3 regions of the Pseudomonas sp. XK-1 genome follow, and region 1 is predicted to be linked to each of the others. Evidence: predicted binding sites of a transcription regulator. Region 1 holds the regulator's gene; each other region holds the start of a gene.
What was found. The regulator sigma-54, encoded in region 1, starts transcription at its own class of promoters, with help from an activator protein. The targets are predictions, from matches to a motif close to ANTGGCATNNANNTTGCTNT.
Positions count from the first base shown of each region.

Region 2: a site for sigma-54 is predicted at 6,490-6,509, ahead of glnK (P-II family nitrogen regulator). Genes of this name have one in related genera too.
Region 3: a site for sigma-54 is predicted at 2,460-2,479, ahead of glnA (glutamate--ammonia ligase). Genes of this name have one in related genera too.

Region 1 covers NZ_JBBPES010000001.1:749,791-759,935, reverse strand. The annotation lists gene WMW70_RS03360 (MlaC/ttg2D family ABC transporter substrate-binding protein) at 1-595, opposite strand, end outside; gene mlaD (outer membrane lipid asymmetry maintenance protein MlaD) at 610-1,080, opposite strand; gene mlaE (lipid asymmetry maintenance ABC transporter permease subunit MlaE) at 1,080-1,874, opposite strand; gene WMW70_RS03345 (ATP-binding cassette domain-containing protein) at 1,874-2,683, opposite strand; gene WMW70_RS03340 (KpsF/GutQ family sugar-phosphate isomerase) at 2,930-3,904, shown strand; gene WMW70_RS03335 (KdsC family phosphatase) at 3,904-4,443, shown strand; gene lptC (LPS export ABC transporter periplasmic protein LptC) at 4,452-5,021, shown strand; gene lptA (lipopolysaccharide transport periplasmic protein LptA) at 5,008-5,550, shown strand; gene lptB (LPS export ABC transporter ATP-binding protein) at 5,553-6,278, shown strand; gene WMW70_RS03315 (RNA polymerase factor sigma-54) at 6,412-7,926, shown strand; gene hpf (ribosome hibernation-promoting factor, HPF/YfiA family) at 8,120-8,428, shown strand; gene ptsN (PTS IIA-like nitrogen regulatory protein PtsN) at 8,444-8,917, shown strand; gene rapZ (RNase adapter RapZ) at 8,920-9,777, shown strand; gene WMW70_RS03295 (HPr family phosphocarrier protein) at 9,790-10,062, shown strand; gene pmbA (metalloprotease PmbA) at 10,128-10,145, opposite strand, start outside.
Region 2 covers NZ_JBBPES010000006.1:24,032-34,176, reverse strand. The annotation lists gene WMW70_RS16240 (DUF484 family protein) at 1-621, shown strand, start outside; gene xerC (tyrosine recombinase XerC) at 787-1,737, shown strand; gene WMW70_RS16230 (HAD family hydrolase) at 1,734-2,429, shown strand; gene sutA (transcriptional regulator SutA) at 2,692-3,018, opposite strand; gene WMW70_RS16220 (ammonium transporter) at 3,275-4,525, opposite strand; gene WMW70_RS16215 (ammonium transporter) at 4,604-5,917, opposite strand; gene glnK (P-II family nitrogen regulator) at 5,955-6,293, opposite strand; gene WMW70_RS16205 (accessory factor UbiK family protein) at 6,723-6,992, shown strand; partial or broken gene WMW70_RS16200 (magnesium chelatase domain-containing protein) at 7,032-7,679, shown strand; gene WMW70_RS16195 (hypothetical protein) at 8,171-8,797, shown strand; gene WMW70_RS16190 (hypothetical protein) at 9,407-9,682, shown strand; gene WMW70_RS16185 (hypothetical protein) at 9,679-10,145, shown strand, end outside.
Region 3 covers NZ_JBBPES010000001.1:322,861-333,005, forward strand. The annotation lists gene WMW70_RS01420 (DUF4124 domain-containing protein) at 1-204, opposite strand, end outside; gene WMW70_RS01425 (DUF4124 domain-containing protein) at 207-770, opposite strand; gene glnA (glutamate--ammonia ligase) at 958-2,364, opposite strand; gene thiI (tRNA uracil 4-sulfurtransferase ThiI) at 2,694-4,148, shown strand; gene typA (translational GTPase TypA) at 4,310-6,130, shown strand; partial or broken gene WMW70_RS01445 (polysaccharide lyase family 7 protein) at 6,201-6,880, opposite strand; gene cptA (phosphoethanolamine transferase CptA) at 7,338-9,095, shown strand; gene WMW70_RS01455 (NAD(P)/FAD-dependent oxidoreductase) at 9,117-10,145, opposite strand, start outside.

The sequences.
Region 1 (10,145 bases):
TGTCGCTCCAGGTGTCGATGACCTTGTTCAGGTCATTGCCATTGTTCTGCATGGACTGGGCGAACTGATCGCGGAACAGCTTGCCGACGTTGATGCCGTTGATGATCACGTTACGCATCTTCCAGGTGCCATTCTGGCTGACCATGGTGTAGGACAGCGGGTAAATCGCGCCATTGCCATCCTTGATTTCCATATTCACCGCGGTGCGCTGCGAATCCTGCTTACCGCTGACCGGCAGCACACGGATGTCCTGGTTGTTGTATTCGAGCAAGGCATTGCCATAGAACTGCATCAGACTGCGCTTGAAGTTTTCCTCGAAACGCTGCATCTGCTCGGGGCTGGCCTGGCGCGAGAAACGCACGGTCATCACGCCGCGGGAAATGCCTTCGACATCCACCACCGGGCCGAGAATGTTGTTCAGGGCGTCGTAGAAGGCCGCCGGATCGGTGCGGTATTGCTCCTTGTTTTCCTTGAGGTCGGCAAGCAGCTTGGTGGTGGTTTGCTGCACCACCTCATGGGCCGCCGGGGCTGCCCAGACGGACAGCGACATAAGGGCCAGACACAGGAACAGGCTGTTACGCAGTAACTTGATCATATTCACTACCTTTCTCAATTGGCCTGGTCTTTATTGACCGAGTTGAGCAGAAACTTGCCAATCAGGTCTTCCAATACAAGGGACGACTGGGTGTCGTGAATGGTTCCGCCATCGCGCAACAACTCCTCCTCGCCCCCCACGCTGATGCCGATGTACTTCTCGCCGAGCAGGCCGGCGGTAAGGATCGAGGCCGTGGAGTCCAGCGGCAGATTGTCCACATCCTCATCGAGCACCATGGTCACGCGCCCGGTGTAGCTCTCGCGATCCAGGTCGATGGCCGTTACCTTGCCAATGGTCACCCCGGCCATGGTCACTTTCGACCTGACCGTAAGACCGGCGATATTCTCGAAGTGCGCATAGACCTTATAGGTGCCATCGCTGCTACCCACGGTCAGGCCGCTGACGCGCAGTGCCAACAACAGCAAGGCCAACATCCCGGCCAAGAGGAACATGCCGACACCAATTTCCAGCGTGCGGTTCTGCATCAGAAATCTCCAAACATCAAAGCGGTCAGAATAAAGTCCAGCCCCAATACGGCCAGCGAGGCATATACAACGGTACGGGTGGTCGCCTTGCTGATGCCCTCGGATGTGGGCTCGCAGTCATAACCCTGAAACACGGCAATCCAGGTCACCACGAAGGCGAACACGACGCTCTTGATCACCCCGTTGAGCACGTCTTCGCGAAACGACACGCTGCTTTGCATATTGGCCCAGAACGAACCTTCGTAAACCCCGAGCCAGTCGATGGCGACCATGGCCCCACCCCAGATGCCGACCACGCTGAAAATCATCGCCAGCAAGGGCATCGAGATAAAACCGGCCCACAAGCGCGGCGCAACTATGTATTTGAGCGGGTCGACCCCGATCATGGCCAGGCTGGAGAGCTGCTCGGTGGACTTCATATTGCCGATTTCCGCGGTCAGGGCCGAACCGGCGCGGCCAGCGAACAGCAGGGCAGTAACCACCGGCCCCAGCTCCCGCAGCAGAGTCAGGGCAACCATCTGCCCCACCGCCTGCTCCGAACCATATTTGGTCAGAATGCTGAAGCCCTGCAGCGATAGCACCATGCCGATGAACAGCCCCGAGACGACGATGATCGCCAGGGACATCACCCCCACCGAATAGAGCTGCTTGACCAGCAACTGGAAGCCGTTGCGCGAACCGCCACCGAACAGCGCCCGCAGCAGGAACAGGGTGGAACGGCCCAGCGTGGCCACCACATCGATACCGGCCCGGCCGAACAGGCGAACCCGCTCGAGCACAGATGTCTTGCGCATCAGCGCCCCCCCAGAAGATCGTCGCGGTAATTGGCCGCAGGAAAGTGAAACGGCACCGGGCCATCGGGAATGCCCTGCATAAATTGACGTACGCGGGGGTCCTCTGATGCTTTCAACTCGTCAGGCGTGCCCTGCCCCAATACCTGGGTGTCGCCCACGACATAGATGTAGTCGGCGATGCTCGCGGTTTCCGCCAGATCGTGGGACACCACGATGCTGGTAATCCCCAGGGCATCGCTGAGCAGGCGAATAAGTCGCACCAGCACGCCCATGGCGATGGGGTCCTGGCCGACGAAGGGCTCGTCGTACATCAGAATCTGCGGATCCAGAGCGATGGCGCGGGCCAAGGCCACGCGGCGCTTCATGCCGCCCGACAGCTCGTCCGGCATCAGATCGAGGGCACCGCGCAGGCCGACCGCCTGCAGCTTCATCAGGACGATGTCACGGATCATTTCTTCCGGCAGCTGGGTGTGCACCCGCAGCGGAAAGGCCACGTTCTCGAACACATCCAGATCGGTGAACAGCGCACCGCTCTGGAACAGCACGCCCATCTGCTTGCGCATATCGAACAATTCGCTGCGCGACAGCGTGGGCAGGTTCACCCCGTTGACCCAGACCTCGCCCGCGCTGGGCCGCAGTTCGGCGGCAATCAGGCGCAGCAGAGTGGTCTTGCCGCAGCCGGAAGGCCCCATGATGCCGACGACCTTGCCGCGCGGAATGCGAATATCGATATTGGTAAAAATATCCCGCTCGCCGCGCTTGAAGCTCAGGCTCTTCAGCTCTACAGCGTATGGGTTCTCGGCGCTCATCTGGACTCCTTGCTAAACGCTTGCCTGACAGACGCAGCACCTCGAGAAAAGGGCACTACATCCGCCGAACGGACCGAAAATGGGCGCGAACTATACCACTAGGCTTTTCACCGCCCAAGATTGAACATGCGACGCTAGATAACAGTTTGAGCAACCGATTGAGCGGCGAGTCGCGCTGGAAGTGCTGGGCAGACGCACCTTTCCCGCTATAATCCTCGACTTTTACTCAGCCGCCCTAGAGACGCCATGAGCCAGCCCAACGAATTGATCCAATCCGCACAGCGCACCATTCGCCTCGAACTCGAAGCGATCGAGGACCTGCTGCAGCGCATCAACGGCGATTTCGTCCGCGCCTGCGAGCTGATTCTGGGCAGCAAGGGCCGCGTGGTCGTGGTTGGTATGGGCAAATCCGGGCATGTCGGCAACAAGATCGCCGCCACCCTGGCCAGCACCGGTACTACCGCCTTCTTTGTCCATCCGGCCGAGGCCAGCCACGGCGACATGGGCATGATCACCCGCGACGACGTGGTGCTGGCCCTCTCCAACTCGGGCTCCACCGCGGAAATCGTCACCCTTCTGCCGCTGATCAAGCGCCTCGGCATCCGCCTGATCAGCATGACCGGCAACCCCAACTCCCCCCTGGCCAAGGCCGCCGAAGTCAACCTGGACGCCCGCGTATCCCAGGAAGCCTGCCCGCTGAACCTGGCCCCGACGTCTTCCACCACAGTTTCGCTGGTCTTGGGCGACGCCCTGGCCATCGCCCTGCTGGAAGCCCGCGGCTTTACCGCCGAAGACTTTGCCTTTTCCCACCCCGGCGGTGCCCTGGGTCGCCGTCTGCTGCTGAAAGTGGAAAACGTGATGCACGCCGGCAACGCCCTGCCCCGCGTGCAACGCGGCACCTCGCTGCGCGACGCCCTGCTGGAAATGACCCAGAAGGGCCTGGGCATGACCGTGGTGGTGGAAAGCGACGGCCGCCTGGCCGGGGTCTTCACCGACGGCGACCTGCGCCGCACCCTGGATCGCGGCATCGACGTCCGCCAGGCCCTGATCGACGAGGTAATGACCGCCCACGGCAAGACCGCCCGCGCCGAGATGCTCGCCGCCGAGGCCTTGAAAATCATGGAAGACCACAAGATCAGCGGCCTGGTGGTGGTCGACAGCAACGACCAGCCCGTCGGTGCACTGAATATGCACGACCTGCTGCGCGCCGGAGTAATGTGATGACCGCCGAAACGATCAACCCTGACCTGCAGCAACGCGCCCAGGGCGTGAAACTGGCAATTTTCGATGTCGACGGTGTGCTCACCGACGGCAAACTGTATTTCCTGGTCGACGGCAGCGAATTCAAGACCTTCAACACCCTCGACGGCCACGGCATCAAGATGCTGATCAACTCCGGCGTGCGCACCGCCATCATCAGCGGGCGCAAGACCCCGGTGGTCGAGCGCCGCGCGCAGAATCTGGGCATCCAGCATCTGTACCAGGGCCGCGAAGACAAGCTGGTGGTACTCGACGAGCTGCTCGGCGAACTCGGCCTGAGCTATGAACAGGTGGCCTACCTGGGCGACGACCTGCCAGACCTGCCGGTGATCCGCCGGGTCGGCCTGGGCATGGCGGTGGCCAGCGCCGACGCCTTCGTCCGCCAGCATGCCCATGGCGTAACCCAGGCCCGGGGCGGCGAAGGTGCCGCCCGCGAGTTCTGCGAACTGATCATGCGCGCCCAGGGCAGCCTCGAAGCCGCCCAAGCCGCCTACCTATAGAGCCCACCATGTCGCGTAAACTGCTCAACATTGCCCTGCTCGCCTGCGCCGCCGCGCTGCTGGCGGCGCTCGGCTACTGGAATATCAACCCCGCAAGCTTCTCCGACGGGGACAAACCGGGCACCGCGCAGAACACCATCGATTTCTACGCGACCAATATCACCACCGTGCAGTACATGCCCGACGGCTCGCTGCATTACGAGGTCACCGCGGATAAGACCGAGCATATCCAGAGTACCGACATCACCCTGCTCGACAACCCGAACATGCAGCTGTACCGCGGCGAAGAGCTACCATGGAACATCAGCAGCGAGCGCGGCGAAGTCGCCCCCGCCGGCAAGGAAGTCGAGCTGATCGACAAGGTGCGCATCGCCCGCACCGACGCCAAGGGCCGCCCGACCATTCTCACCACCAGCCGCCTGACCGTATTCCCCGAGAAGGAATATGCGCAGACCGAGCAAGCCGTTAGAATCGACGCCGCCAATGGGGTGACCACGGCACAAGGAATGAAAGCGTACTTGAATGACGGCAGGATGCTCCTGCTGTCCAATGTAAGAGGTCAGCATGAGGCTCGTTAAAACCCTCCCCCTTCTTTTCGGTCTCAGCGCCGCGCTCGGAAGCATCAGCGCCTGGGCCCTGCCATCGGATCGCGAACAACCGATCCGGATTCAGGCCGACAGCGCCGAACTTGACGACAAGCAAGGTGTGGCCGTGTACCGCGGCACCGTGGTTATCACCCAGGGCACGCTGAAGATCACGGGCGACACCGTGACCATCACCCAGACCCCGGCGGGCGATATCGACGTGTTTACCGCCGTCGGCAAGCCGGCTTATTACGAGCAGCTGCCGGCCACCGACAAGCAGATCGTCAAGGCCTACGGCCTGACCATCCAGTACTTCGCCGCCAACGAGCGCATCGTGCTGATCGACCAGGCCAAGGTGATCCAGGAAGGCAACACCTTCGAAGGCGAGAAGATCGTCTATGACACCCAGCGCCAGATCGTCAACGCCGGCCGTGCTACAGGCAGCAATGTCAGCGTGCCGCGACCGCGCATCGACATGGTGATCCAGCCCAAGAACAAACCAGCCGACCAGCAGGCGCAGTAACCATGGCCACATTGAAAGCCCAGCACCTGGCCAAGAGCTACAAAGGCCGCCAAGTCGTGCGCGACGTCAGCCTGAGCATCGACAGCGGGCAGATCGTCGGCCTGCTTGGCCCCAATGGCGCGGGCAAGACCACCTGCTTCTACATGATCGTTGGCCTGGTCCAGGCCGACCAGGGTCGCATCCTGATCGACGACCTCGATGTCAGCCACCAACCGATGCACGGCCGCGCCCGTGCCGGCATCGGCTACCTGCCGCAGGAAGCCTCGATCTTCCGCAAGCTCAGCGTGGCCGACAACATCATGGCCATTCTGGAAACCCGCAAGGACCTGGACCGCAGCGAGCGGCGCAAGGAGCTGGAAAGCCTGCTGCAGGAATTCCATATCAGCCATATTCGTGACAACCTCGGCATGAGCCTGTCCGGCGGCGAACGCCGGCGCGTAGAAATTGCCCGCGCCCTGGCGACCTCGCCCAAGTTCATCCTGCTCGACGAACCCTTTGCCGGGGTTGACCCGATCTCGGTCGGCGATATCAAACAGATCATCTACCACCTCAAGGCCAAGGGCATTGGCGTGCTGATCACCGATCACAACGTGCGCGAGACCCTGGACATCTGCGAAACCGCCTACATTGTCAGTGACGGCCAACTGATCGCCGAAGGCGACTCCGCCGCCATCCTGGCCAACCAGACGGTCAAAGAGGTGTACCTGGGGCATGAGTTCCGCCTGTAACAGGGGCTTTTCTCACGCAAACAAGCACCACCCCTAGGCAAACCCCTTAGAGTCAGGCATATAATTTGCTTCCTTGTGGCGCTTCCGCGCCCTGTAGTGGATTGCGCACAGACGCCGGTAAATAAGGTCTGCAATGAAACCATCGCTAGTCCTGAAGATGGGCCAGCAGCTGACGATGACACCGCAGCTGCAACAGGCCATTCGCCTACTCCAACTGTCGACCCTGGATCTGCAACAAGAGATCCAGGAGGCACTGGAATCCAATCCGATGCTCGAACGCCAGGAAGACGGCGAAGATTTCGACAACTCGGACCCCATGGCCGATGGCGCAGAAAGCGCCACTTCCAGCGAACAGCAAGAGTCCAGCTTCCAGGAGCCCAACTACCAGGAAACCACGCAGACCGTGGACAACCTGGAAGAAGGCGACTGGGGCGAGCGCATTCCCAATGAACTGCCGGTCGACACCGCCTGGGAAGACATCTACCAGACCAGCGCCAGCAGCCTGCCGAGCAGCAGCAACGACGATGACGAGTGGGACTTCACCACCCGCACGTCCAGCGGCGAGAGCCTGCAGAGCCATATGCTCTGGCAACTCAACCTTTCGCCCATGTCCGATAAGGATCGCCTGATCGCGGTCACCCTGATCGACTGCATCAACGAGCAGGGCTATCTGGAAGAAACCCTGGAAGAAGTGGTTGAAGCCTTCGACCCGGAACTGGATATCGAACTGGACGAAGTCGAGGCCGTGCTGCACCGCATCCAGCAGTTCGAGCCCGCTGGCATTGCCGCGCGCAACCTCGGCGAATGCCTGCTCCTGCAACTGCGCCAGCTGCCCGCCAAAACCCCCTGGCTGAGCGAGGCCCAGCGCCTGGCCAACGACTACCTCGACCTGCTCGGCAGCCGCGACTACAGCCAGCTGATGCGCCGCATGAAGCTCAAGGAAGACGAGCTGCGCCAGGTTATCGAGCTGATCCAGAGCCTCAACCCGCGCCCCGGCTCGCAGATCGAATCGAGCGAGCCGGAATACGTGGTGCCCGACGTGATCGTACGCAAGCACAACGAGCGCTGGCTGGTGGAGCTGAACCAGGAAGCCATGCCGCGCCTGCGGGTCAACGCGCAGTACGCCGGTTTTGTGAAGCGCGCCGACTCCAGCGCCGACAACACCTTTATGCGCAACCAGCTGCAGGAAGCGCGCTGGTTTATCAAGAGCCTGCAAAGCCGCAACGAAACCCTAATGAAGGTCGCCACGCAGATCGTCGAACACCAGCGCGGCTTCCTCGACTACGGTGACGAGGCGATGAAACCTCTCGTATTGCACGATATCGCCGAGGCGGTGGGCATGCACGAGTCAACCATCTCGCGGGTCACCACGCAGAAATTCATGCACACCCCGCGTGGCATTTACGAACTGAAATACTTCTTCTCCAGCCACGTCAGCACCTCCGAGGGCGGCGAATGCTCGTCCACCGCGATCCGCGCCATCATCAAAAAACTGGTCGCCGCGGAAAATGCAAAAAAGCCGTTGAGTGACAGCAAGATCGCTGGTTTACTGGAAGCACAGGGCATTCAAGTAGCCCGCCGTACAGTCGCAAAGTACCGTGAATCCCTCGGGATAGCGCCATCCAGCGAGCGCAAGCGATTGATCTAGGCGGTACAAGAAGGAAGACGGTTCACACTGCACGCAACAACACCCGGCCTCGCCTTTTCGCGCAAGCAACTTCGCTGCCAATGCGCGGGCGGCGACAGTGCCAGACTCGTTCTGCCAGGGTCTTCCACGCCACAGTGTTCCGGCGGCAGGCCTATTGCCTGCCTCTTACACACGGCAACAAGGAGAATGCGGTATGCAAGTCAACATCAGTGGACACCAGCTGGATGTGACCGACGCCATGCGCGCCTACATCGAGGAAAAACTCGGTCGATTGGAGCGCCACTTCGACAAAATCACCAATGTGCAAGTCATCATGGAGGTCGAGAAGCTCAAGCAGAAAATCGAAGCGACCCTGCACATTGCCGGCGGCGAGGTTGTCGCCAATGCGGTACACGAAGACATGTATGCAGCAATCGATTTACTCACCGACAAACTCGATCGCCAACTCATCAAGCACAAGGAAAAACAGCTCGACCGTCAACAGGGCGCACTGGCCCGCTGACCTCGTCTATCTCCTATGATCCGACTTGAAACTATCCTGACCCCCGGCCGTTCCCTGGTGAACGTGCCGGGCGGCAGCAAAAAACGTGTTCTCGAACAGATTGCCAACCTGGTGGCGCGCGAGCTGCCTGACCTGGACGGCCAAGACATCTTCGAAAGCCTGATCGCCCGCGAAAAACTCGGCTCGACCGGTTTCGGCAATGGCATCGCCATTCCGCACTGTCGCCTGCCCGGTTGCAACGCACCGATCAGCGCCTTGCTGAGACTCAATGCCGCGGTGGACTTCGATGCCATCGACGGTGCCCCGGTCGATCTGCTGTTTGTTCTGCTGGTTCCCGAAGCCGCGACCGACGCCCACCTGGAACTGCTCCGGCAGATCGCCAGCATGCTCGACCGCAGCGACGTGCGTGACCGCCTGCGCCAGGCTCAGAGCAATGAGGCCCTGTACCAGGTGGTGGTCGACGTGCAAAGCCAACTCAATCGAGACTGAGCATGCGCCTGATCATCGTCAGCGGTCGCTCCGGCTCCGGCAAAAGCACCGCCCTCGATGTACTTGAGGACAACGGCTTCTATTGCATCGACAACCTGCCCGCCGGCCTACTCCCAGAGCTGGCCGAGCGCGCCCTGCTGCATACCGAGCTGCTCCACCCGCAGGTGGCCGTGTCGATCGATGCGCGCAACCTGCCCAGCCACCTCAAGCGCTTCCCCGAGCTGCTCGAAGAGGTACGCGCGCGGCATATCAAGTGCGATGTGATCTACCTCGACGCCGATGAAGAGACCCTGCTCAAGCGTTTCTCCGAAACCCGCCGGCGCCATCCGCTGACCAACGAAAGCCGCTCGCTGGCCGAAGCCATCGCCGACGAAAGCCTGCTGCTGGGCCCGATCATCGACCTGGCCGACCTGAAGATCGACACCACCCACCTCAATCTCTACCAGTTGCGCGACAGCCTCAAACTGCGCCTGCTCAACCAGCCTGAGCCGGGTACCGCCTTTCTTATCGAGTCCTTCGGCTTCAAGCGCGGCATGCCGGTGGATGCCGATCTGGTGTTTGACGTGCGCTGCCTGCCCAACCCCTATTGGAAGCCGGACCTGCGCGAATTCTCCGGCCTGGATCAGCCGGTGTCCGACTACCTCTCGGCCCAGGCCGATGTCGAAGACATGTTTCAGGACATCCTCGCCTACCTGGTCAAGTGGCTGCCACGCTTTGCCGCCAGCAACCGCGCCTATGTCACGGTAGCGATCGGCTGCACCGGCGGCCATCACCGCTCGGTATACCTGGCCAATCGCCTCGGCGAAACCCTCAAACCCATCCTGAAGAACGTCCAGATTCGCCACCGCGACCTCAGTTAAGGAATTGCCGCGATGCCCGCCTGCGAAATCACCATCATCAACAAGCTTGGCCTGCATGCCCGTGCGGCGGCCAAGTTCGTTGGCGTCGCCGGCCGCTTCCCCTGCCAGGTCAAGATCGGCCGCGCGCCGGACAGCCTGGTGGACGGCAAGAGCATCATGGCCGTGATGATGCTCGCCGCCGGCAAGGGCACGTCCGTGCACCTGCATACCGAGGGCGAACAGGACGGCGAAGCGCTCAACGCCCTGAGCGAGCTGATCAACAACTACTTCGACGAAGGCGAATAGCTGATCGAAGCAATAAAAAAGGGGCTGAGCGCTTAAGCGACAGCCCCTTTTTCATACAGCCCGAATCAACTACCGGCCACCGT
Region 2 (10,145 bases), on a different contig from region 1:
TTCTTTATCGACCACGACGAGCTGATCCCCGAGCTGCGTATTCCGCACCAGCGCGGCGACACCGTGTCGCTGGTCGAGCGTCAGGTCAAACTGCTGCGCGAGCGCAATATCGAGATGCGCCATCGCCTCTCGCAACTGATGGACGTGGCCCGCGACAACGACCGCCTGTTCGACAAGACCCGTCGCCTGGTGCTCGATCTGCTCGACGCCAGCAGCCTGGAAGAAGTGGTCAGCTGTGTCGAAGACAGCCTGCGCAGCGAATTCCAGGTGCCCTTCGTCAGCCTGATCCTGTTCAGCGACGCCGCCTTGCCGGTGGGCCGTTCGGTCAGCAGCGCCGAAGCGCACCAGGCCATCGGCGGCCTGCTGGCCGGTGGCAAGACCATCTGCGGCGTGCTGCGCGAACATGAACTGAGTTTCCTGTTCGGCGCGGAAGGTACCCAGGTCGGCTCCGCCGCGGTGGTGGCACTGTCCTTTCAGGGCCTGCACGGCGTACTGGCGATCGGCAGCACTGACCCGCAACACTACAAGAGCTCCCTGGGCACCCTGTTCCTCGGCTATATCGCCGAAGTACTGGCCCGCGTCGTACCGGGTTTCGCCACGCCGCTGCGTTCGGTACGCTGACCCGTAGGATGGGTGGGACCGCCCAGGTTGAGCAAAGCGACAAAACGGCAGGATGCCGTTTTGCACCGCTTTAGCGGCCCGCAGGGTGAGGTGCATGGATGCACCTCATGACACCCATCAAAATCGCCGCGATGGGTTACGCGGCGCACGATTAATATCTGGCACATGAATCTTGCGCCACGCGCCGCTAACCCATCCTACGGAGCTTGCCGCTTGAAGCTTGAAGCTGCTCTTGACGCCTACCTCGAACACCTGCGCAGCGAGCGCCAGCTGTCGCCACACACCCTCACCGGTTATCGCCACGACCTGAGCACGCTGTTGGCGTTCTGCACCCAGGAGCAGATCGACAGCTGGGCCGCGCTCGATACCGCGCGCCTACGGCGTATGGTCGGCCGCCTGAATATGCAGGGGCAATCCAGCCGCAGCCTGGCGCGCCTGCTCTCGGCGACCCGCGGCCTGTACCGCTACCTGATCCGCGAAGGCCACTGCCAGAGCGACCCGGCCAGCGGCCTGAGCCCGCCCAAGGGCGAACGCCGCCTACCCAGAACCCTGGACACCGACCGCGCCGCGCAACTGCTCGACGGCGCGCTGGAGGACGACTTTATCGCCCGCCGCGACCAGGCCATGCTTGAGCTGTTCTACTCCTCGGGCCTGCGCCTGTCGGAGCTGGTCAGCCTCAACCTCGACGGCCTGGATCTGCCCGCCGGTCTGGTGCGGGTGCTCGGCAAGGGCAACAAGACCCGCGAACTGCCGCTCGGACGCATGGCGCGCCAGGCCATGGAACAGTGGCTACCGCTGCGCGCGCTGGCCAACCCGAGCGACGGCGCGGTCTTTATCAGCCAGCAAGGCCGCCGCATCGGCCCGCGCGCGGTGCAGCTGCGGGTACGCCAGGCCGGCGTGCGCGAACTCGGTCAGCACCTGCACCCGCATATGCTGCGCCACAGTTTCGCCAGCCATATGCTGGAATCATCCCAGGACCTGCGCGCGGTGCAGGAACTGCTCGGCCACGCCGATATCGCCACCACCCAGGTCTACACCCACCTGGATTTCCAGCACCTGGCCACGGTCTATGACAAGGCCCACCCCCGAGCCAAACGCAAAGGCAGCACAGAATGAGCATCCAGCTGATTACCTTCGACCTCGACGACACCCTGTGGGATGTCACTCCAGTGATGCAGGACGCCGAGGCGGCGCTGCGCAACTGGCTGGCCATGCATGCGCCACGCCTGGGTGCGGTGCCGGTGGAGCATCTGTGGACCATCCGTGCCGGCCTGCTGCAGGCCGAGCCGATGCTCAAGCACCGCCTCAGTGAGCTGCGCCGGCGCATTCTGTTCCAGGCCCTGGAGAACGCCGGTTACCCGCACAGCGATGCCCAGGTGCTGGCCGAGGCCGGCTTCCAGGTGTTCCTCGCGGCGCGCCATCAGGTCGAGCTGTTCGCCGAAGTGCATCCGACCCTGGAAACCCTGGCCAACCGCTTCCAGCTCGGAGTGATCACCAACGGCAATGCCGATGTGCGCCGCCTGGGCCTGGCCGATTACTTCCAGTTCGCCCTGTGCGCCGAGGAGCTGGGGGTCGGCAAGCCCGATCCCAAGCCCTTCCAGGAAGCCCTCAGACGCGCAGGAATCGCCGCCGAGCATGCGGTGCATATCGGCGACCACCCCAGCGACGATATCGCCGGGGCCCAGGCCGCCGGCCTGCGCGCCATCTGGTTCAACCCCCAGGGCAAGGCCTGGGAGGCCGACAACACCCCGGACGGGCAGATTCGCAGCCTCGCCGAATTGCCCGCGCTGCTGCATAGCTGGGCGTAAACCGATAGAGCCGCGCCCACAAGCCCTACGTCGCGCAGCGACGGCCCGAAGAGGGTGACACTGCTTGCAGGAGCCACCCAGGAGAGGGTGCGCCGCGTGCACCAAGAGTCGACAGCTAGAACTGGTGCGCACAGCGCACCCTACGAAATCAGATCCCTTCACACTTAGGTGCCGGCACCTGAACGCAGCAGTGGACGAGGAAAAGCCACAAAAAAGCCCGCACGGCGTCTGCCATGCGGGCTTTTTGCGCTATGCCAACCGCTTAAATGGGGCGGCTGCCATATTTGCTATCCGGCTTCTTGGGCGGATCGGAGACCACATTCGGCTCGACTTCCTGCACCTTGCCGCCGCGGGAAAGAAACTCTTCCATGGCGCGGGCCAGGGCATCGCGCTCTTTCTGCTTGGCTTCGATGCTGGGCAGCTCCTCGACGTCAACGGCAGCCTTGACCTTCTTGCTTTTGCTGGCGGGTACGACTTCGTCGTCACCGTCATCATCCACACTGTCGCCATCGTCGGCGGCGGCCAGTTCCTCGCCGTCGTCCTCGTCAGCGCCTTCCAGTTCGTCGTGTTCCAGATCTTCGTCGCTCATGTTCAACCTCATGACTTGCGAAAAGCAGAGTAGTTATAGCCCAGCTGCGTCAGCTTTCTAACGTCGCTGGAAAAAAATCCTGTGGCCTTGCCCGGATTGAGCGCTACGCATCGGCGATCTGCGCTCAACGGCGCGCATTCTAGGGTCTGTTGCCGGTGCATCACAACAGCAGCGTGCGCAAACTCCGGCAGGCTCTGACGGCCCGCAGAAAAAACAAAGGGCGCCATAAAGGCGCCCTCGTCGAAACTCCGGACAATCAGTTCTTGGTGAACTCCGGATAGGCTTCCATACCGCACTCGGCGATGTCCACGCCTTCGTATTCTTCTTCCTCGGTAACGCGCAGGCCGATCACCAGCTTGATGATGGACCAGACGATCAGGCTGGCGATAAACACCCAGGCGAAGATCGCACCGATACCCAGCAGCTGGGCACCCAGGCTGGAGTCGCTGTTGGTCAGGCAGACAGCCAGCAGGCCCCAGATACCGACCACACCGTGGACGGAGATGGCACCGACTGGATCGTCGAGCTTGAGCTTGTCCAGGCCGAGGATGGAGAACACCACCAGCACGCCACCCACGCCACCGATCAGGGTTGCTTGCAGGGCAGTCGGGGTCAGCGGCTCGGCGGTGATGGCCACCAGGCCAGCCAGGGCACCGTTGAGGGCCATGGTCAGGTCAGCCTTGCCGAACAGGATACGCGCCACGATCAGCGCCGCAATCAGACCGCCGGCAGCGGACATGTTGGTGTTAACGAACACGTTGGCCACGGCGTTGGCGTCTTCGATGGTGCTCATCTTCAGCTGCGAGCCGCCGTTGAAACCGAACCAGCCCATCCACAGGATAAAGGTACCCAGGGCTGCCATCGGCAGGTTGGCACCCGGAATGGCGTTGACCTGGCCATTGGCACCGTACTTGCCCTTACGCGCACCCAGCAGCAGCACGCCAGCCAGAGCAGCGGCAGCACCGGCCATATGCACCACACCGGAACCGGCGAAGTCGAGGAAGCCCGCTTCGTTGAGGAAGCCCGAACCCCATTTCCAGAAGCCCTGTACCGGGTAGATGAAACCGGTCATGACCACGGCGAAAGCCAGGAAGGCCCACAGCTTCATGCGCTCGGCCACGGCACCGGAGACAATCGACATGCAGGTCGCGGCAAACACCACCTGGAAGAAGAAGTCGGAACGGGCCGAGTAGTAGGGCGCGTCATCACCGCCGGCCAGAACCGACTCGACGCTGTTCTCTTCACCCAGCAGGAAGCCCAGGCTTGGCAGAATGCCGCCTTCCGGGCTGGAGTACATGATGTGGTAGCCGATCACCAGGTACATCACGCTGGCCACTGCGTACAGGGCGATGTTCTTGGTGAGAATCTCGGTGGTGTTCTTGGCCCGCACCAACCCGGATTCGAGCATGGCAAAACCCGCTGCCATCCACATCACCAGGGCGCCGCAAACCAAAAAGTAGAAGGTATCAAAACCGTACTGCAGTGCAGTCAATGCTGTGTTGTCCATGGTTCACCTCTTGCCGTGCGCTTTATAGCGCTATTCGGTTAAGGCGTCCGGGGTTGGCTCCGGACGCGCTCCGTGTGCTTACAGGTTGTAGCCGCGCTCGTTATGCAGGGCGAGATCGAGGCCGATGGTCTCTTCCTCGTCACTGACACGCAGGCCCATTACTAGGTCGATCACTTTCAGGATCACGAAGGTCACCAGCGCGGTGTACACCACCGTGAAGGCCACCCCCTCGAACTGCACCCACAACTGCGCAGGAATGTTCTCCACTTCGCCAAAGCCACCCAGCGCCGGCGCGGCGAACGCCCCGGTGAGAATAGCCCCGACGATACCGCCCACGGCATGCACGCCGAAAACGTCCAGAGAGTCGTCATAACCCAGTTTGCGTTTCAGGCTGGTGGCACAGAAGAAGCAGATCACCCCGCTGGCCAGGCCGATCGCCAGGGCCCCCATGGGACCGGCCGTACCGGACGCCGGAGTGATGGCCACCAGGCCCGCCACCGCACCCGAAGCAATGCCCAGCACGCTGGGTTTGCGATGGGTGATCCACTCGGCGAACATCCAGCTCAGCGCCGCGGTGGCAGTGGCAATCTGGGTCACCAGCATGGCCATACCAGCGCTGCCGTTGGCGGCCAGAGCCGAGCCGGCGTTGAAGCCGAACCAGCCGACCCAGAGCATGCTTGCGCCGATCAGGGTGTAGCCGAGGTTGTGCGGCGGCATGGCGGTAGTCGGGAAGCCCTTGCGCTTGCCCAACACCAGACAGGCCACCAGCCCGGCAATACCCGCGTTGATGTGCACCACGGTGCCACCCGCGAAGTCCAGCACACCCCAGTCCCACATCAGTGCGCCGTCGCCGGCCCAGACCATATGCGCGATGGGCGCATAGACCAGGGTGAACCACACCGCCATGAAGATCAGCATGGCCGAGAACTTCATGCGCTCGGCAAAGGCTCCGACGATCAGGGCGGGAGTGATAATGGCAAAGGTCATCTGGAAGGTGATGAACACCGACTCCGGCACCGTGGCCACCAGGCTGTCCAGGGTCAGACCACTGAGGAAGGCTTTGGAGAAACCGCCGACAAAGGAGTTGAGATTGACCACACCCTGCTCCATGCCGGTGGTGTCAAATGCCAGGCTGTAGCCGTAAACGACCCACAGGATGCTGATCAGACCGGTCACGGCAAAGCACTGCATCAACACCGACAGCACGTTCTTGGAACGCACCATGCCGGCATAGAACAGTGCCAGACCGGGAATGGTCATAAACAGCACCAGCACAGTGGCCACCAGCATCCAGGCTGTGTCGCCGCTGCTCAGGCTTGCCTCTTCGGCCATGGCAAAGCCAGGAACGAGAGACAAAAGGGCTCCTAGCCCTGCGATTTTTCGCAGAGTCATGGTTTAACTCCTGGGGCGTGTGGGGTTCGAAGGGCGTTTAGATCGCGTCGGTATCGGTTTCGCCGGTACGGATGCGGATCGCCTGTTCCAGGTTTACAACGAAAATCTTGCCGTCACCGATCTTGCCGGTGTTGGCGGCCTTGGTAATGGCCTCGATCACACGATCGAGCTGATCGTCAGCGATGGCCACGTCGATTTTCACCTTCGGCAAAAAATCGACCACGTATTCGGCACCGCGGTACAACTCGGTATGGCCTTTCTGACGACCGAAGCCTTTGACTTCAGTGACAGTGATGCCCTGCACGCCGATCTCCGACAGTGACTCACGGACGTCGTCCAGCTTGAACGGCTTGATGATGGCAGTGACTAGCTTCATGTAACTTTCTCCCGTGTAAGGTGGACTTGCCCCAGGAATTACGAACCCGACTCAAGTCTAAGCGCAGTGTCTGGCTTTTGTAATGCATCGCGGCCCTGACCCAGCGGCACCGATGCTCACCAACAGATCCCGGCGAAGCACTTCCCCGCTTCGCCTGACGCACCGGAACTGCATCGGAGCATGCGTCGCAAGAGACAAAGCAGAAAGCCTGCCAACTCCCGTAAAAGCCACTTATTTCATGTAGTTAGCCACCAAACAGGGGCTTATCGCGGACATTTGGACGCAATCAACGCACAACAATGGTGCGACACCCTGCCACCCCACGCGCGAAAAGCGTGCAGCGCGCCCGCCCAGTGCGCCAGTCTCGCCCAGGCAAGCCGTCCGGCACTGCGTGCTACACTGGCGACCATCTGTTACCGGAACCTCACCATGCTGCCACCCAAAGCCTTGCTCGACGCCCTTAGCCATCAGGCCTCCCGCCTGTTCAACAGCGACAGCCCGCTGCCACGCAGCGAGCTGGAAGCCCAGTTCAAGCTGTTGCTGCAAAGCGGCTTCAGCAAGCTCGACCTGGTCAGCCGCGACGAATTCGACAGCCAGATGGTCGTACTGGCCCGCACCCGTGCCCGCCTGGAAGCCCTAGAAGCCAAAGTCGCCGAGATGGAAGCCCGCAGCCCAGAAGCCGCCGCCACCCACGAGTAACACCCGCAGCGGATGCCTCAGCCGATCAAGGAGTGATCGATGTCCCTGGCCATAGTCCACAGCCGCGCCCAAGTCGGCGTCGAAGCTCCGGCAGTGACGGTCGAGGCCCATCTGGCCAACGGCCTGCCTTCCCTGGCCCTGGTCGGCCTGCCGGAAACAGCGGTCAAGGAAAGCAAGGACCGGGTGCGCAGCGCCATCCTCAACTGCGCCTTCGAGTTCCCGCCCAGACGCATCACCCTCAATCTGGCCCCGGCGGATCTACCCAAGGACGGCGGGCGTTTCGACCTGGCGATTGCCTTGGGCATTCTCGCCGCCAGCGGCCAGGTGCCGGCCAGCGCATTGGAGCAGCTCGAATGCCTTGGCGAGCTGGCGCTGTCCGGGGCGATTCGCCCAGTACAGGGCGTGCTGCCCGCCGCACTGGCCGCCCGCGCCGCCGGCCGCACCTTAATGGTGCCCAAGGCCAACGCCGAAGAAGCCAGCCTGGCCTCGGGGCTGGACGTGATCGCGGTGGAGCACCTGCTCGAAGTCGCCGCCCATCTCAATGGCCAGACGCCCATCGCGCCCTATCAGGCCCAGGGCCTGCTGCGCCAGGTGCTGCCCTACCCGGACCTTGCCGAAGTGCAGGGCCAGATCGCCGCCAAGCGCGCCCTGCTGGTGGCCGCGGCCGGCTCGCACAATCTACTTCTTTTAGTCAACCATTAGACCCCATTACTGTTGGAACCGTCAGACGTGCGGAGACTTGCTATCCGTGCGTATGGCGGTTGGACAGGACGTGTCGTTAGGGGTAGCGTCTCAACACTAAGACGGAGATAACAAAATGAAACTTTCAGGGTTACTAATAACGCTGCTCGCTTGTTCAGGTGTCGCCAATGCAGAAGCGTGGCGTGACTGCGTCCCTAACTCGATTGGCCCCGGTGGCTGTGATTCGATTGCCCCTGGTGGCGGAAAGTCGATTGCACCTGGCGGCGGATTATCCATTGGGCCTGGCGGCGGCCTATCTATAGGCCCAGGTGGTGGCCAGTCAATTGCCCCCGGCGGTGGTCAATCCATTGCGCCTGGTGGAGGCCAGGCTCTGGATAGAGATAGAACTAGGGGCCTAAACACCGACACTATGCAACCGTACGAGAATAACGATATTTACAACTCAGATTATTAATCGGGCAGGGAGCAGGCAACCAATGGAGCAAAAATATATTGTCTCCCTATCCGGGAATATCTTACGGGACTCAATGGAGGAAACTATTGAGAGCCTATCGTCGATATTTCTTGATAAACAGCCCACCGAAATCGAAAGCCTAATTAGAAGCAAAGCCACAATAAAAAGGGCTGTAGATTTAAATCTTGCAAATAAAATCAAATCCAGAATGGAACAGGCTGGGGTTGAGTGCATAATAGCAATTGACTCAACGCCCCCCACAACAACCCCCACAGTGAAAACCGCCGAAGTAATATCTAAATCTCCTGAGCCGAACACGAAGAATAGCTATAAACACGAAGGAGCCATATACATATCAATTTCCATAGCATTAACATTCGTTCTACTATTGATATCGAGTGGCTATGACCCACGCGGCGGATTCTTTTGGAGCTTGACGAATAGTATGTATTTGTATAGCGGATATCCTTTTTGTGAGGGCACTCCACCATACAACGTTGAATGTTACGGCGAATTCAACTTCAGCATCAAAACCAAACACGCACTAATTTTGCTTATCGCTATTCTCACCTACGGCATTGGGCGTTATAAAAATTACTTTAACTCTGTGGGCTATTACGTCAAAAAAGTCACCCGTATTTTCAACTAACCCCTTTGTAACCCCCTGCCTGAAGGCAAAACTCTCCCTTAAGCTAGAGAGTTTAGCTTTCAGGTTGGGCCTATGCATATCTGGGAATTCAAAGAGTTTAACTCTCCTGCAATTGGCAGTCCTCAAGATTTAAGTCCTCGGACTTTGGCGTTTTCCTCTTAAAAAGCCTTACAGATATCGCCACAACTTTGTTTGTCATTTTAATCTATGCCACCACGACACAAATACACGTATTAAGGCTACGGATTTCACTCACCGAACAACAATCTAATACTCCCTAGCATATTAGAACCAAAGCCACCTCCAAATCTCGCCGCCTATGTAAGTCCACGGTAGCGGCACCTCTCCCATAACCCCCGCGACACTTTTCCCACCTTGGTTATGAGTTTCCGAATCTTGTCGGATTAAACCTCCTATAATTAAATTTGCCACAAAAAAACTCATTGTCAAATCAGTAGGGTGTCGGGACAAAGTCCTGACCAAGAAGCAAGACGAAGTCGATAACTCGAAGAGTTATGCTATCTTGAAAAGATTCCAAATTTATAACTTACCAAGCTTGACAAACAAAATATCCATGATATTTGTATTCATACAATAAGGAGAATATATATGAATACAGAATTTAGCAAAGATTACTTTATAGAGGCTTTTTTGGGCCTCGAGAAAGTTGCCTACACCCACAGCAATCAGGGCGTTAGAACAAGAGAGTTTCTATTGGCATTTCACAACAACAGGAAAGTTGATGTTTTTGGATTTGTTTGCCTTGACCTAAAGCTTCAAAAATACGTCTTATACCTTTTACAGTGCCATGTAAATTACCCGCACTGTATTGGGGAAGCATTCCAAGAAAGACTTAAAAATTTATCTCGCTTTGAGGATATGTGAGCAGGATTAAAAATTGGTTTGTTCGTAGTGAGAGAGTAAAGGACAAGCACAACGGGCTAATTAGCTACCTAAAATACCTTACTGCCAGCGAGCACCCAAATCATAAAGGGAGGACTACGATACAGCCCCTCTATGGCAATGTGGAGGCAATAATTCAGGCCTGTTCTAGCGAGGCCATTCAACTTGACCTTAAGAACAGCAAGACCAAAGGCGGCAGGCCTGTACACTCCTACGCACAGTCTTTCACATTTGTGCTTCCGGGAACGGTAAAGAAGCCTACTGTAGAGCAATGGAGGCTAATATTTAAAGACGTAGCACTGTCTCTAGCACAAAAGCTTTGTATTTCCCCCGAGAGCCTGAAGGGTAAGGCCTTTGCGAATATACACGAGCAAAACAATCCCCATTTAAATCTCGTCGTATCCCGAGTAATTAATGGGAAGTATCAAAGACCCCTCGACCAAAA
Region 3 (10,145 bases), 430 kb from region 1:
TGTCGCGCTGGCGGGGGCATCCGGCGCTACGGGCGGGGCGAGCGCCGGCATCGAGTTGCCCGGGTTCAGCTCGATACGCTGGGCGTCGCCCGACTTGGGCTTGTCGGTAAAGACCCGATTACCCTCGGCATCTATATAGGTGTAGACCTGGGCGGCGACGGGCAGACCGAGCAACAGCAGGCAGCAGAGCAGCAGGGTGCGCATGGTCAGGGGGTCGCCTTGGGCTTGGGTGACGGCGGTGGTGGTGGGCGCAGGGCCGGGCTGCTGGTGTTGACCCGTTGCACGGTGAAGTTGACCGGCTCGCTCTGCTGGACCGACTGCTCGCCGCTAAGGACCTCCACGGCCAGGCTGTGCTCGCCGCGGTCGACATTGGTCAGCTGCAGCATCGGTACATTGCTCGCCTGGCCATAGGGCTGACCGTCGAGCAACAGGCGCAGGCGGTGGCCGGCGGCCAGGCGTGGCTCGATCTGAATGCTGACGCTGAAGGTGCCGTTGTTGGCGCGCATGGCTTCGTCGCTGGGCAGACCGGTCACCTGCAGCAGGCTATAGGGCGCTACCGGGGGCTCGTCGTCGGTGTTGTCGGTCGGCGGCAGGCTGGGCACCTGCATATTTACGCTATTGGTCTCTGGCAGTTGCACGCTCTCCGCGGCCTGGCCTTCCGGCGGCTGATCGGTGAACACGGTATTGCCCTTGGCGTCGGTGTATTTGTAGATCTGCGCGCTGGCCGGCAGGGCCAGGCCGAGGAGCAGGCAGATGAGTAGAGGGCGCATGGCCGAACTCTCCTGATGGGGGTGTGCTAAGACTTGCACCGGCTGCGCGCGCTGGCAAGGGTGCTGATGGCCGGGCGTGCGCCAGTGCAGCAAAGGCTGGGGTAAAAGGTCGAGCCGGGCCGCCAGATGGGGGACGGTAAAACGCAAAAAGGCCACCCGAAGGTGGCCTCTTGTGTTGCGTGCGGGATTAGACGCTGTAGTACAGGTCGTATTCCAGCGGGTGTACGAAGGTGCGTACTTTGATTTCTTCTTCGGACTTCAGCTCGATGTAGGCATCGATAAAGTCGTCGGAGAACACGCCGCCCTTGGTCAGGAACGCACGGCCCTTGTCCAGCTCTTCCAGGGCTTCTTTCAGGCTGCCGCATACCTGCGGGATCAGCTTGCCTTCTTCCGGCGGCAGGTCGTACAGGTTCTTGTCGGCTGCGTCGCCAGGGTGGATCTTGTTCTGGATGCCGTCCAGGCCAGCCATCAGCAGAGCTGCGAAGGCCAGGTAGGGGTTGGCAGCCGGATCCGGGAAGCGCGCTTCGATACGGCGGGCTTTCGGGCTGGAAACGTACGGGATACGGATCGAAGCCGAACGGTTACGCGCCGAGTAGGCCAGCATTACTGGTGCTTCGAAACCTGGGACCAGACGCTTGTAGGAGTTGGTCGACGGGTTGGTGAAGCCGTTCAGGGCCTTACCGTGCTTGATGATACCGCCGATGAAGTACAGAGCGGTGTCGGACAGGCCGGCATAGCCTTCGCCGGAGAAGGTGTTCTTGCCATCTTTGCTGATGGACATGTGTACGTGCATACCCGAGCCGTTGTCGCCGTACAGTGGCTTGGGCATAAAGGTCGCGGTCTTGCCGTAGGCATCGGCCACGTTGTGTACGCAGTACTTCAGGGTCTGAACTTCGTCAGCCTTGGCAACCAGGGTGTTGAACTTCACGCCGATTTCGTTCTGGCCGGCAGTCGCCACTTCGTGGTGGTGAACTTCGATGACCAGGCCCATTTCTTCCATGGCATTACACATGGCAGTACGGATTTCGTGGTCGTGGTCGCACGGCGGAACCGGGAAGTAACCGCCTTTGACGGCTGGGCGATGGCCCTTGTTGCCGCCTTCGACGTCCTGGTCGGTCATCCAGGAACCCTGCTCGGAGTAGATCTTGAACATCGAGCCGGAGATGTCGGACTTGAACTTCACTTCGTCGAAGATGAAGAACTCAGGCTCCGGGCCGACGAATACGGTGTCGCCGATGCCGGTGCTTTTCAGGAACTCTTCAGCGCGCTTGGCGATCGAGCGCGGGTCGCGGTCGTAGCCCTGCATGGTGCTCGGCTCAACGATGTCGCAGACCAGGATCAGGGTCGGCTCTTCGGTGAACGGGTCGAGAACGGCGGTGTCGTCAACCGGCATCAGGATCATGTCGGAGGCTTCGATGCCTTTCCAGCCATGAATGGAGGAGCCGTCGAACATTTTGCCGTGCTCGAAAAATTCGTCGTCCAGGGCGTCGCGTGCCGGCATGGTCACGTGGTGCTGTTTGCCCTTGGTGTCAGTGAAGCGCAGGTCAACCCACTTCACGTCGTGTTCTTTAATCAGTTGAATCGACTTCGACATGCTGTCCTCCAGATGGCCAAGGCTCGGAATGGTGAGCCCTCAATAGTACGGTGCAGCCCGGCGGCATAGTCCTCCAGGGCAACCTGCCTCACAAGGGAGCAAATTGCATGCCAGTGCACAGGAATGGGTGCATGCCCTGAAACTCAGGGTTGGCGGGGGCTGTAACTGTGTAGAAGGAAAATATTTGCACCGTTATGGGTCAATGTATTTGCTCTATGCGCTTAAATGGTGCGCCATGTTAAGTGCTGCATGTTTTTGATCAAAGCTTGAGCAATTTCCGCTATAATCCGCGCCCCTGTTTTTTCGCGGCCTCGGCACTCACTGTTTTCATGAAATTGATCGTTAAAGTCTTCCCGGAAATCACCATTAAAAGTCGGCCGGTGCGTAAGCACTTTATCCGGCAGCTGGCGAAGAATATTCGTTCGGTTTTGCGTGAGCTCGATCCGCAGGTGCTGGTCAGTGGTGTGTGGGACAACCTGGAAGTCGAAACCCAGGTCAGTGAGCCGAAGACCCTGCAGGCGATGATCGAGCGTTTGCGCTGCACGCCGGGCATCACCCATTTCCTCCAGGTCGATGAATACCCCCTGGGCGATTTCGACGACGTGCTGGAAAAATGCAAGCTGCATTTCGCCGAGCAGCTGCCGGGCAAGATCTTCGCCGTACGCTGCAAGCGCGCTGGCAAGCATGCCTTCAGCTCCATGGATATCGAGCGCTATGTTGGCAGCCAGTTGCGCCAGCAGTGTGGCGCGGCCGGGATCGACCTGAAGCAGCCGCAAGTCGAAGTGCGCATGGAAATCCGCGATCAGCGCCTGTTCGTCATTCATAACCAGCACGAAGGCCTGGGTGGTTATCCGCTGGGCTCGCTGGAGCAGACCCTGGTGCTGATGAGCGGCGGTTTCGATTCCACCGTGGCGGCCTATCAGATGATGCGTCGCGGCCTGGTTACCCACTTCTGCTTCTTCAACCTCGGCGGCCGTGCCCACGAGTTGGGCGTGATGGAAGTGGCGCATTACCTCTGGCAGAAGTTCGGCAGCTCCCAGCGCGTGCTGTTTATCAGCGTGCCGTTCGAGGAAGTGCTGGGCGAGATCCTCGGCAAGGTCGACAACAGCCAGATGGGCGTGATCCTCAAGCGCATGATGCTGCGCGCCTCCACGCGCATGGCCGAGAAGCTGCAGATCAATGCCCTGGTCACCGGTGAGGCGATTTCCCAGGTGTCGAGCCAGACCCTGCCCAATCTCTCGGTGATCGACTCGGCCACTGACATGCTGGTGCTGCGCCCGCTGATCGCCAGCCACAAGCAGGACATCATCAACACCGCCAACCAGATCGGCACCGCCGAGTTCGCCAAGCATATGCCCGAGTACTGTGGCGTGATCTCGGTGAACCCGACCACCCGGGCGAAGAAGGACCGCATCGAACACGAGGAGCGCCAGTTCGATATGGCGATCCTCGAGCGCGCCCTGGAGCGCGCGACCCTGCTGCCGATCGACAAGGTGATCGACGAGCTGGGCAAGGACGTCAAAGTCGAGGAAGTCAGCGAAGCCCTGGCCAGTCATGTCATCATCGACATCCGTCACCCGGATAACGCCGAAGAGCAGCCTCTCGAGCTGCCCGGTATCGAAGTGCAAACGCTGCCGTTCTATGCCCTGAACAGCCGCTTCAAAGAGCTGGATGCCAATCGCCAATACCTGCTGTATTGCGATAAAGGCGTGATGAGCCGTTTGCATGCCCACCATCTGCTCAGCGAGGGGCATGCCAATGTGCGCGTTTATCGTCCGGCATAAGACGCCCGGGTTGAATGGCGGCAGCATCCGCCATCGCCCTCCCGACCCACAGGCGGCGTAACAGCCATAGCGCTCGTACGCCGCCTGGCAGAAATCGCAATTAGTTAATACTCGCCGCCTAGAATAAGCGGCACACCGAATCCTCTGATCGAGATACACAAGTGATCGAAAATCTACGCAACATCGCCATCATCGCCCACGTTGACCATGGTAAGACCACCCTGGTAGACAAACTCCTGCGTCAGTCCGGCACCCTCGAGCGCGGCGAGCTCAACGACGAGCGCGTGATGGACAGCAACGACCAGGAAAAAGAGCGCGGCATTACCATTCTCGCGAAGAACACCGCGATCAACTGGAACGGCTACCACATCAACATCGTCGACACCCCCGGCCACGCCGACTTCGGTGGTGAGGTTGAGCGCGTGATGTCGATGGTTGACTCCGTGCTGCTGCTGGTCGACGCCCAGGACGGCCCGATGCCGCAAACCCGTTTCGTGACCAAGAAGGCCTTCGAAGCCGGCCTGCGTCCAATCGTGGTGATCAACAAGGTTGACCGTCCAGGCGCGCGTCCGGACTGGGTTCTGGACCAGATCTTCGACCTGTTCGACAACCTCGGTGCTACCGAAGAGCAGCTGGACTTCAAAGTCGTCTACGCCTCGGCCCTGAACGGCATCGCCGGTCTGGATCACACCGACATGGCTGAAGACATGACCCCGCTGTACCAGTCCATCGTCGACAACGTGCCGTCGCCGCAGGTTGATATCGACGGTCCGTTCCAGATGCAGATCTCCGCTCTGGACTACAACAGCTTCCTCGGCATTATCGGCGTTGGCCGTATCGCCCGTGGTCGCGTCAAGCCGAACACTCCGGTGATCGCCATCGACGCCGACGGCAAGAAGCGTAACGGTCGTATCCTCAAGCTGATGGGTCACCACGGCCTGCATCGCATCGACGTTGAAGAAGCCACCGCCGGTGACATCGTCTGCGTCAGCGGCATGGACTCGCTGTTCATCTCCGACACCCTGTGCGACATCAACCATGTCGAAGCGATGAAGCCGCTGACCGTCGACGAGCCGACCGTATCCATGACCTTCCAGGTCAACGATTCGCCGTTCTGCGGTAAAGAAGGCAAGTTCGTCACCAGCCGCAACATCAAGGAGCGTCTGGACAAGGAGCTGCTGTACAACGTGGCCCTGCGTGTTGAAGAAGGCGACAGCGCCGACAAGTTCAAGGTCTCCGGCCGTGGTGAACTGCACCTCTCGGTACTGATCGAAACCATGCGTCGCGAAGGCTTCGAAATGGGTGTTGGTCGTCCGGAAGTGATCATCCGTGTCGTCGACGGCGTGAAGCAGGAACCCTTCGAGAACGTCACCATCGACACCCCGGAAGAATCCCAGGGCAAGGTCATGGAAGAGATGGGCCTGCGTAAGGGCGACCTGACCAACATGGTGCCGGATGGCAAGGGCCGTGTTCGTCTGGAGTACAACATCCCGGCTCGCGGTCTGATCGGTTTCCGTAACCAGTTCCTGACCCTGACCAACGGTGCTGGCATCCTGACCTCGATCTTCGATCGCTACGACACCATGAAGTCCGGCGACATGTCCGGCCGTCAGAACGGTGTTCTGGTATCGGTTGAGACTGGCAAGGCGCTGACCTATTCCCTGGAAACCCTGCAGGCGCGCGGCAAGCTGTTCGTCGAGCACGGCCAGGAAATCTACAACGGTCAGATCGTCGGCCTGAACAGCCGTGACAACGACATGGGCGTTAACCCAACCAAAGGCAAGAAGCTCGACAACATGCGCGCTTCCGGCAAGGACGAAACCATCGCCCTGGTTCCACCGGTGAAATTCACCCTGGAACAGGCTCTGGAATTCATCCAGGACGACGAGCTGTGCGAAGTTACGCCCAAATCGATCCGTCTGCGCAAGAAGATCCTCGACGAAGGCGAGCGCACCCGCGCGGCCAAGAAAGCCAAGAACTGATACCCGTTCTAGCTAACTGAAAAGCCCCCGCCGGCGAGAGCCTGCGGGGGCTTTTTACTGGGCGCTGTATTTATCGATGTTCGATTTTCAATTGCTTGAACGTCGCGCCGCCTGCTTCGGTTTCGTAGCCGCTGTTGTCCAGGGTGTATATGCCGGCCTTGAAATACAGTGAGTGGCTTTCCCAGGCCGTGTTGAGCCTTCCTTGCCAGCGCTTGATGGCCCCGCTGGGCTCGATCAGGCCGATGGTCATGGTGCCATCTTTGGCCAGGTGTACTTCGTAGCTGAAGTCCTGGTTCAGCTTGATCTGGCTGGAAAGTACGATCTTTTTGAGTCTCCATCGGTGGGGTTGCCGCGAAAGGCGACCACCACATTGCCGTAGCCTGTTGTAGCCACATATTGGTAGCCCAGCATCAGGGGCGGTGCGGTACTCTGTTTGGTGTGTATCTGGGAAAAGGCGATCATGCCAGTTGATGGGACCTGGGTGATCCTGGCGGTGGCGCTCAGAATGTTGTTGGCCGCGGAGTAGGTCCAGTTGCGCAGCTTGCCGTCGGCAAAGGTTTCGCGCAGTTCGCTACGTGGATACTCGGAGTTGGTCGTGGTGGTGCCGTTGACCGGGGCCCAGAAGCTGATCGTGCCGTCTTTCGACTGGAAGTAGTGGTCCTGATAGCCGCCGGCCAGGGCGGGTGTTTCAATGGTGGTGGCAGGGACGCCGACGGGAATAGTGAGGTTCCAGGTGGTGAGGTCAATCATGGTGGCTACTCCGAGGGCAGAACGGCAGTCGGGGCACCGGGTATTTCCCATTACATGTGGCTTCCATTGGCGACCTTTGTCGCGATACCTGCTGGGTGCTTGGGCGAAGAATATCGGGGTGTCTATCGTTCGGTAATTACCGCTCGTCATTGTTTTTGTCGCCGTATTTTTGGCGGTTCTGCGTCGACCTAATGTCGAAATCTATCTATCAGCTGTTGCGTAACGATTTTCCCGTTGCGCGCGGCTATGGGCTGGGCGCGAGAGTGGATTTTTATGCGTGAGGGCATTTTGCAAAGATGTGCGCAAGGTCTCGTTAGCTGGCTGAGCGCCTATGACGCAGAAGCTGGGGATTTCCCTGGTGGAAGAAAAAGTTGTCCTCTGCGCCAGGTTGTTTGACGGAATTTTCACGGGCCGACTGGCATAAAGGCGGCGTTCATCAAAGGGTCATGAGGTCGCTATGTCTGCAGCACTGCAAGCTTCACCGCGCCAGCGCGTGGATTGGGCCGGTTTAGGCTGGACCTTTGTGTTTTTTTGGTATTTCTCTGGAATTACCCAGTTACTGATTCAGTTGACCGGTACGGCCGGGTTTTCCGGCTTCCGTCAGGCCACGTTGGCCAGTGCGCTGTGGCTGGTGCCGTTGCTGCTGTGGCCCGCTCGTGCTCGGCAATTGGCCGCGGTGATTGGTACCTTGCTGTGGTTCTGCTCACTTGGCAGCTTTGGCTATTTCTTGATCTATGGTCAGGAGTTCTCGCAGAGCGTGATCTTCATCATGTTCGAATCGAACATCAATGAGAGCCGTGAATACCTGGTCCAGTACTTTGCCTGGTGGATGCTGCCGGCATTTGCTGTCTATGGCTTGGGTGGTTGGTTGTTGTGGCGCAAGGTGCGTCCGGTATACCTGTCGCGCCCCGGCGCACTTTTCGCGGCGGTCTTGGCCTTGTTTGTGTCTGTGGGCTATCCGGCGCTACGTCAGTTCAGCAAACACGATACTTGGCAGGCAGGGTTGGATAACTTTGCTCAGCGTGTTGAAGCGGCCACACCTTGGCAGTTGGTGGTGGGCTACAAGAATTACCGCGAGCAGCTGGCCGGTATGCAGGTCTTGCTGGCGGAGAATGCCAGCATCCCGCCGCTGAGCAATCTGCAGGATGCGCATGTCGGTCAGCCGGCCACTTTGGTGCTGGTGATTGGCGAGTCGACCAATCGGCAACGCATGAGTCTGTATGGTTACCCACGGCAGACCACGCCGGAGCTGGATCAGCTGCGCGATCAGTTGCAGGTGTTCGACTCGGTGGTGACTCCGCGCCCTTACACCATCGAAGCTCTGCAGCAGGTGCTGACCTTTGCCGATCAGGAGAACCCGGAGCTGTTTCTGACCACGCCTTCGCTGATCAATCTGATGGAGCAGGCGGGTTACAAGTCGTACTGGATCACCAATCAGCAGACGATGACCAAGCGCAACACCATGCTGACGACCTTTTCCAAGCAGGCCGATGAGCAGGTCTACCTGAACAACAACCGTGAGCAGAATGCCCGCCAATATGACGGTGATGTACTGGAACCCTTTGCCAAGGTACTGGCCGACCCGGCCCCACGTAAATTCATAGTGGTCCACCTGCTCGGCACACATATGAGCTACCAGTATCGCTATCCGCCGGAGTTCGAGCGCTTTACCGACCGTACCGGGGTGCCGAAGAATGTCACGGATGATCAGTTGCCGACCTACAACAGCTACGACAACGCCGTGCTGTACAACGACCATGTGGTGGCCAGCCTGATCAAGGGGTTGGCCGGGCAACGGTCGAATGGCTTTCTGTTGTACCTGGCGGACCATGGTGAGGCGGTGTTCGATGCGCCCAAGGCTGATGTGCTGGGGCGTAATGAGGCGGCACCGACCAGCCCGATGTACACCGTGCCGTTTATTCTGTGGAACTCGCCGCAATGGCAAGCGCAGCAACCGCGTGATTTCACAGCGGCGCTGTCACGGCCTTACAGCTCGTCGCACTTTATCCACACCTGGGCGGACCTGGCGGGTCTGCGCTTCGATAAGTACGAGGCGCATAAAAGCCTGGTGAGCAATGAGTTCCGGGCGCTGCCGTTGCTTATTGGCAACCCTGAGCAGCCGAAAAGCCTGATCGACTTTAGCCTGATCAAGCCCAAGGCCCGCGTGGGTGAGCTGGCCCAGCGCGAGAAGGCACAGGCCGCCGCAGGGCTGTAATGCTGCAGACAAAAGCCCCCGTTAATGCATAAGTTTTTCCAGGGTGCCGGCCAGGCCGCTGGCCAGTTTGCGTCGCCAGGCTGGGCTGTGGGGGCTGGCCAGTACGCGGTCTTCAAGGGCAAAGCTCTGGATGATCGCGTTGTAGCCGAGCCAGCGCAGCGGCTCCGGCTCCCAGCGCGGCAGGCGGTTGAGCGGCTGGTCGTCGAGCACCCAGGGCTGGCGAGTCAGCTCGCTGGACTGGCCGAGGATCAGCTCGGCCAGGGTGCGGCCGCCGAGGTTGCTTGCGCCTACGCCTTCGCCGCCATAGCCGCCGGATAGGGCGATGCCGTTTTTGCGGTCCACCAGCATATGCGGGCGAAAGTGCCGTGCCATGCCCAGATTGCCGCCCCAGGCGTGAGTGATGCGTACCTGCTTGAGCTGCGGGAAGAGTTCGCCGAACAGGTAGCGGCGCAGACCACGTTCGTCTTCGCTGAGGTTGAAGTCGGTACGCAGCTGGCCGCCGAAGCGGTAGCCGCCGCGGGCACCGAATACCAGGCGGTCGTCGGCGCTGCGCTGGCCATAGGTGACCTGACGGCTGTTCTCGCTGAAGGCCTGACCGCGTTCCAGGCCGATGTCGGCCCAGACCTCCTTGGACAGCGGCTCGGTGGCCACCAGCAGGCTCTGCACCGGTAATTGATGTTTGCCCAGCGGCGGCAGGCTGGCGGCGTAGCCTTCCACGGCCGGGACTATCCAGTCGGCGCGCACGCTGCCGCTGGCGGTGCGCACCTGGCCGGGCTGCCAGTCGATCACCCGGCTCTGTTCATAGAGTTCGACGCCCATGGCCGCCACGCAGCGGGCCAGACCGCGCACCAGCTTGGCCGGCTGCAGGGTGGCGCAGTGGCTGGCGTGGATTGCGCCGTAGGCATTGGCCAGCCTGAGTTGCTCATGCAGTTCGTCGGCGCTAAGCCAGCGGTAAGCGTCCTCGCCTAACCCCTGGGCGCGCAGCTCGGCCAGATGTTGTTGCAGGCTGGTCAGCTGCTCGGGGTAGCGCGCGGCGCAATAGAGCACGCC